3 regions of the Pseudomonas helmanticensis genome follow, and region 1 is predicted to be linked to each of the others. Evidence: predicted binding sites of a transcription regulator. Region 1 holds the regulator's gene; each other region holds the start of a gene.
What was found. The regulator sigma-54, encoded in region 1, starts transcription at its own class of promoters, with help from an activator protein. The targets are predictions, from matches to a motif close to ANTGGCATNNANNTTGCTNT.

Region 1 (2,250 bases):
TGAGACGCTGGATATCTGCGAAACGGCCTACATCGTCAACGACGGTCAACTGATCGCCGAAGGTGACGCAGAAACCATCCTGGCCAACGATCTGGTCAAGGAAGTGTATCTGGGCCACGAATTCCGCCTGTAAGCGTGACAGTGCCCGGTGCCGCCGGAGCGCAGTATCGATTCAAGCGCGATTTAATACGCTTGATTGTTACAGCGCTCCAGGCAAACACGTCGCTTCAAAGGTGTTCACCGCTCGCCTGAGCAACGCGTCAATAAAGTTTTCTATCTTTTTATTGTTACAGCGCTCTAGGCAAACACTTCAGTTTCAGGCATATAATTTGCTTAAGTTTGGCGCTTCGGCGCCCTGTAGTGGATGGCGCGTAGCGCCGGCGAATAAGGTGTTAAGCCCCTGCCATGAAACCATCGCTAGTCTTGAGAATGGGCCAGCAGCTGACGATGACACCGCAGCTGCAACAGGCCATCCGCCTGCTCCAATTGTCGACCCTGGATCTGCAACAGGAAATCCAGGAGGCTCTGGAATCCAATCCGATGCTCGAACGCCAGGAAGAAGGCGAAGACTTCGACAATTCCGATCCGCTGGCCGACAACGCCGAACAGAAGCCCAACACCGAGATCCAGGAACCTTCCTACCAGGAAACCGCGCCGACGGTCGACAACCTCGAAGACGGCGAATGGAACGAACGCATCCCCAACGAACTCCCGGTCGATACCGCCTGGGAAGACGTCTACCAGACCAGCGCCAGCAGCCTGCCCAGCAGCGATGATGACGAGTGGGACTTCACCACCCGCACCTCCGCTGGCGAAAGCCTGCAAAGCCATCTGCTGTGGCAATTGAACCTCGCACCGATGTCCGACACCGATCGCCTGATCGCCGTGACCCTGATCGATTGCATCAACAATCAGGGCTACCTGGACGAAACCCTCGAAGAGATTCTCGAGGCATTCGATCCGGAACTGGACATCGAACTGGACGAAATCGAAGCCGTCCTGCACCGCATCCAGCAATTCGAACCGGCCGGTATCGGCGCACGCAACCTCGGCGAATGCCTGTTGCTGCAATTGCGCCAGTTACCTGCCAAGACGCCATGGCTGGCAGAAGCCAAACGTCTGGTTAGTGACTACATCGACCTGCTCGGCAGCCGCGACTACAGCCAGTTGATGCGCCGCATGAAGCTCAAGGAAGATGAGCTGCGCCAGGTCATCGAACTGGTGCAGAGCCTCAACCCGCGCCCAGGCTCGCAGATCGAGTCCAGCGAAGCCGAATACGTCGTCCCCGACGTCATCGTGCGCAAGGACAACGAGCGCTGGCTGGTCGAGCTGAATCAGGAGTCGGTGCCACGCCTGCGCGTCAACGCGCAGTACGCCGGTTTCGTCCGTCGCGCCGACACCAGCGCCGACAACACCTTCATGCGCAATCAGTTGCAGGAGGCCCGCTGGTTCATCAAGAGCCTGCAAAGCCGCAACGAAACCCTGATGAAGGTTGCCACGCAGATCGTCGAACACCAGCGCGGTTTCCTCGAATACGGCGACGAAGCGATGAAACCGCTGGTCCTGCATGACATCGCCGAAGCAGTCGGCATGCATGAATCGACGATTTCGCGGGTGACCACGCAGAAATTCATGCATACCCCGCGCGGTATTTATGAACTGAAATACTTTTTCTCCAGCCACGTCAGCACCTCCGAAGGCGGCGAATGCTCGTCCACAGCGATCCGCGCGATCATCAAGAAACTGGTTGCTGCGGAAAATCAGAAAAAGCCGTTGAGTGACAGCAAGATCGCTGGTTTACTGGAGGCACAAGGCATTCAGGTGGCTCGCCGCACCGTCGCCAAGTACCGCGAATCCCTCGGGATCGCGCCTTCGAGCGAACGCAAGCGGTTGATGTAAGCCACGTTACAGCGTTCCAGTGGCAGGCTTTTCGGCCTGCCGCTTTATGCACTGGCAACGAAGGAGAAGCTGTATGCAAGTCAACATCAGTGGACACCAACTGGAAGTGACCCAACCTCTGCGTTCCTATATCGAGGAAAAACTCCAACGACTGGAGCGACATTTCGACAAGATCACCAACGTGCAAGTCACGATGTGCGTCGAAAAGCTGAAGCAGAAAATCGAAGCCACCTTGCATATTCCCGGCAGCGAAGTGGTCGCAAACGCAGAAGATACAGACATGTACGCTGCGATCGACTCACTCACCGACAAGCTGGATCGCCAACTCAAAAAGCATAAGGAAAAGACCCA
Region 2 (2,250 bases), 660 kb from region 1:
TACGGCGGGCTTTCGGGCTCGACACGTAAGGAATACGGATCGAAGCGGAACGGTTGCGAGCCGAGTAGGCCAGCATTACCGGAGCTTCGAAGCCTGGTACCAGACGCTTGTAGGAGTTGGTCGCCGGGTTGGTGAAGCCGTTCAGGGCCTTACCGTGTTTGATGATGCCTCCGATGAAGTACAGAGCGGTATCGGACAGGCCGGCATAGCCTTCACCTGCGAAGGTGTTCTTGCCGTCCTTCCAGATCGACATGTGTACGTGCATGCCCGAACCGTTGTCGCCGTACAGTGGCTTCGGCATGAAGGTCGCGGTGCGGCCGTATGCATCAGCAACGTTGTGCACAACGTACTTCAGGGTTTGGGTTTCGTCGGCTTTCTTCACCAGGGTGTTGAACTTGACGCCGATTTCGTTCTGGCCGGCAGTCGCCACTTCGTGGTGGTGAACTTCGACGGTCAGGCCCATTTCTTCCAGCGCGTTGCACATGGAGGTACGGATTTCGTGGTCGTGGTCGAACGGTGGAACCGGGAAGTAGCCGCCTTTGACGCCTGGACGGTGACCCTTGTTGCCGCCTTCGATGTCCTGGTCGGACATCCACGAACCTTGTTCGGAGTAGATCTTGAACATCGAGCCGGAGATGTCCGACTTGAATTTTACCGAGTCAAAGATGAAGAATTCTGGCTCTGGACCGGCGAACACGGTGTCACCGATACCGGTGGCTTTCAGGTGTTCTTCGGCGCGCTTGGCGATCGCACGTGGGTCGCGATCGTAGCCTTGCATGCTCGAAGGTTCGATGATGTCGCACACCAGGATCAGGGTGGCGTCTTCGGTGAACGGGTCGAGAACGGCAGTTTCGTCAACCGGCATCAGGATCATGTCGGAGGCTTCGATGCCTTTCCAGCCAGCGATGGAGGAACCGTCGAACATCTTGCCGACTTCGAAGAAGTCGTCGTCCAAAGCATCGCGAGCCGGCATGGTCACGTGGTGCTGAGTGCCTTTGGTGTCCGTGAAGCGCAGATCAATCCACTTGACGTCATGATCTTTGATGAGTTGAACCGTCTTCGACATATGTCCTCCGGGTGGCTTCGGGCTTGGTAGTGGATGCCCTTGAATTTGGGTGATGCCGGCGCGAATACTCTGCCAAGGCAACCTGCCTCACAAGGGAGCAAATTGCATGCCAGTGCCCCAGCATGGGTTTTTTGCCCCAATTTCACGCTTATTAAGGTGCAAAGTGCCTGAATGCAGAAAATCTCGCCCTCTAATGTAGCGTCTCCGAGCAAAAATGACCCGTTTTGGTGCGCGCAAAACCTTCTGCACATTAACTGGTTAAACCTTGAGCAATTTCCGCTATAATCCGCGCCCCCCTTTTTCGGCTGGCCGTTCGCGCGCTGTTTTCATGAAACTAATCGTAAAAGTCTTCCCCGAGATCACCATCAAAAGCCGACCTGTCCGGACGAAATTCATCCGCCAGCTGGCCAAGAACATCCGCACCGTGCTCCGCGACCTGGACCCGGCCGTGGTGGTGAACGGTGTGTGGGACAATCTCGAGCTGGAAACCCGCATTACCGACGCCAAAGCCTTGAAAGAGATGGGTGAGCGCCTGACCTGCATGCCGGGCATCGCGCACTTCCTGCAGATCGACGAGTACCCGCTGGGCGATTTCGACGACATCACCGAGAAGTGCAAAGAGCACTACGGCGCTGCACTGGCCGGGAAGATTTTCTCGGTACGCTGCAAGCGTGCCGGCAAGCATACGTTCAGCTCGATGGACGTCGAAAAATACGTCGGCAGCAAGCTGCGCCGTGAGTGCGGTGCCGCCGGTATCGACCTGAAAGCGCCGGAAATCGAAGTCCGTATCGAAGTTCGCGACAAACGGTTGTTTGTGATCCACAGCCAGCACAACGGCATCGGCGGTTACCCGCTTGGTGCGTTGGAGCAGACGCTGGTATTGATGTCCGGCGGCTTTGACTCGACCGTTGCGGCTTACCAGATCATTCGTCGCGGCCTGATGACGCACTTCTGCTTCTTCAATCTGGGCGGTCGAGCCCACGAATTGGGCGTGATGGAAGTCGCGCATTTCATCTGGAAGAAGTACGGCAGCTCGCAACGCGTGCTATTTGTCAGTGTTCCGTTCGAAGAAGTGTTGGGCGAAATTCTCGGCAAAGTCGATAACAGTCATATGGGCGTCGTATTGAAGCGTATGATGTTGCGCGCGGCCTCCAACATCGCCGACCGCCTGCAGATCGAGGCGC
Region 3 (2,250 bases), on a different contig from region 1:
GCTGGCCGACTTCGATGAGTTGGCCAGGATGTCGTTCATGCTCAGGGAGCTGGTGGTATCGGAAACACTCATGGCAGTCGCCCCTTATTACTGACCGAGGGTCAGTACCTTCTGCATCATGGTTTTCGCGGTGTTCATCATTTCAGCGTTGGTCTGGAAAGACCGGCTCGCGGAAATCATGTCAGCCATTTCTTCCACCACGTTGACGTTCGGGTAGTAGACGTAACCTTTGGCGTCGGCTGCCGGATGGTTCGGCTCGTAACGCGCTTCGAGGTTGCTCTGGTCTTCGACCACGCCCAACACCTGTACGCCTTGACCGGCGGCGTCCTGGCTCTGGAACAGCGAGTTGCTGCCGCTGTTCTGACCGCCCTGGAACATGGTGGCGAACACCGGATGGCGGGCGCGGTAGGTCTGGTCGATGCTCGACGAAACGGTTTCGGCGTTGGCGATGTTCGAAGCCACGGTGTTCAGACGCGTGGTTTGTGCGCTCATGCCGCTGCCGGCAATGTTGAAAACGCTGGACAGGGACATGGATTACTCTCCGCGCAGGGCTGACACCAGCCCTTTGAATTTGCTGTTGAGCAGCGTGAAGCTGGCCTGGAAGCCGACGGCGTTTTCCGCGTAGTTCGACTGTTCCAGTTGGGCGTCCACGGTGTTCTGGTCGATCGACGGTTGCATCGGCGTGCGATACAGCAACGACTCGTCGCCATTGCCCACGCCTTCAGCTTCGATGTGACGGCTGTTGGTCATGTTCAGGGCGATGGTGCCGTTGGCGTTCTTCTGGGTCTGTGCTTCAAGCACTTTGGAGAAGTCCAGATCCCGAGCCTTGTAGTTCGGGGTATCGGCGTTGGCGATGTTGTTGGCCAGGACTTCGGCACGCTGGGCGCGGAAGCCCAGGGCTTTTTCGTGAATTCCGAGCGCTTTATCGAAGCTGATGCTCATGTCGGGACCTTCAGGTGACCGGTTTTTCGTAACTGAGCTTTAGCAAGCCGCGTGCCAATGCGAAAAAACCCCGTAAACCGGGGCTTTGCGAGGAGCCGGCAAAGCGGCAATGCCAGAAAAGCGGCAACCGGTTTCCGCCAAATGCCGCTTTTCTGCCGCCCCGACGACGGCCCGTCCCCTGTAGGAGCTGCCGCAGGCTCGGGCCGCGATCGGACGATCTTTTGATCCTGTTTTTGCTGCAGCGCAAGCAAGATCAAAAGATCGCAGCCTTCGGCAGCTCCTACAGAGGGGGATGTGAGAGGCATAAAAAAACGGCAGGCCTTTGCGGGCCTGCCGTTTTTTGTGTTGCCGATGCAATCATTTCGCCTGATAAATGATCCCCGGGCTGCACTGCACCATCTGGTAATGGTCCGGCAAACCGTTCAGCGCTTCGGAAGCGCCAAGGAACAGATAACCGCCCGGCTTCAACGTGCTGTGAATGCGCAACAGGATGTCTTTCTTCACTTCGGCAGAGAAGTAGATCAACACGTTACGGCAAAACACGATGTCGAACTTGCCCAGCGCTGCATAGCTGTCGAGCAGGTTGAACGAGCGGAACTCCACACGGTTCTTGATCGGCGCCTTGATCACCCAGCGACCCGGCCCTTTCGGGTCGAAGTAACGCTGCAGACGTTCCGGCGACAAACCGCGACCGATCGCCAGGCTGTCGTACTCGCCGGTCTTGCAGTTGTTGAGCATGAGGCCGGACAGATCAGTGGCAACGATCTGTACGCCCATTTTCAACTGACCGAGGTTGGTCCGCTCGAACTCGTCGATCGACATCGACAGCGAGTACGGTTCCTGGCCCGACGAGCACGCCGCCGACCAGATCCGCAGACGCTGGTTGGGGCTGGCCTTGATCGCTTCAGGCAGGACCTTGTTCTTCAAGACTTCAAACGGATAGGTGTCCCGAAACCACAAGGTTTCGTTGGTCGTCATGGCATCGACCACTTGCTCGCGCAAACCGCTGCGCGGCTGGGTCTGGATGCGCTGGACCAGCTCACCCAGGGATTTGATGCCTTGCTGCTCCATCAGTTTGTTGAGACGGCTCGAGACCAGGTACTGCTTGTTTTCACCGAGCAAAATGCCACAGGCTTTTTCCAGGAAGACCCGGAACTGTTCGAAATCCAAATTACCCGTAGACAATGATGCCGCCTCTTAAATCGTGTTGACCGCCAAGGGCAAAACGCCCTTAGCTGATATCTGCTGCTTTGATCCGGTCGACTACCCGGGATGCCAGGTCATCAGGACGGAATTTGGCCAGGAAGT

Region 2: glnA (type I glutamate--ammonia ligase) is a predicted target of sigma-54. The motif match lies at 1,161-1,180, and genes of this name have one in related genera.
Region 3: flgB (flagellar basal body rod protein FlgB) is a predicted target of sigma-54. The motif match lies at 982-1,001, and genes of this name have one in related genera.

What each region holds. Positions count from the first base shown of each region.
Region 1 is NZ_FXUY01000001.1:3,282,057-3,284,306, forward strand. It holds gene lptB (LPS export ABC transporter ATP-binding protein) at 1-133, shown strand, start outside; gene QOL84_RS14810 (RNA polymerase factor sigma-54) at 406-1,899, shown strand; gene hpf (ribosome hibernation-promoting factor, HPF/YfiA family) at 1,973-2,250, shown strand, end outside.
Region 2 is NZ_FXUY01000001.1:3,942,026-3,944,275, reverse strand. It holds gene glnA (type I glutamate--ammonia ligase) at 1-1,066, opposite strand, end outside; gene thiI (tRNA uracil 4-sulfurtransferase ThiI) at 1,395-2,250, shown strand, end outside.
Region 3 is NZ_FXUY01000002.1:837,212-839,461, forward strand. It holds gene flgD (flagellar hook assembly protein FlgD) at 1-72, opposite strand, end outside; gene flgC (flagellar basal body rod protein FlgC) at 88-531, opposite strand; gene flgB (flagellar basal body rod protein FlgB) at 535-942, opposite strand; gene cheR (protein-glutamate O-methyltransferase CheR) at 1,300-2,127, opposite strand; gene QOL84_RS26590 (chemotaxis protein CheV) at 2,174-2,250, opposite strand, start outside.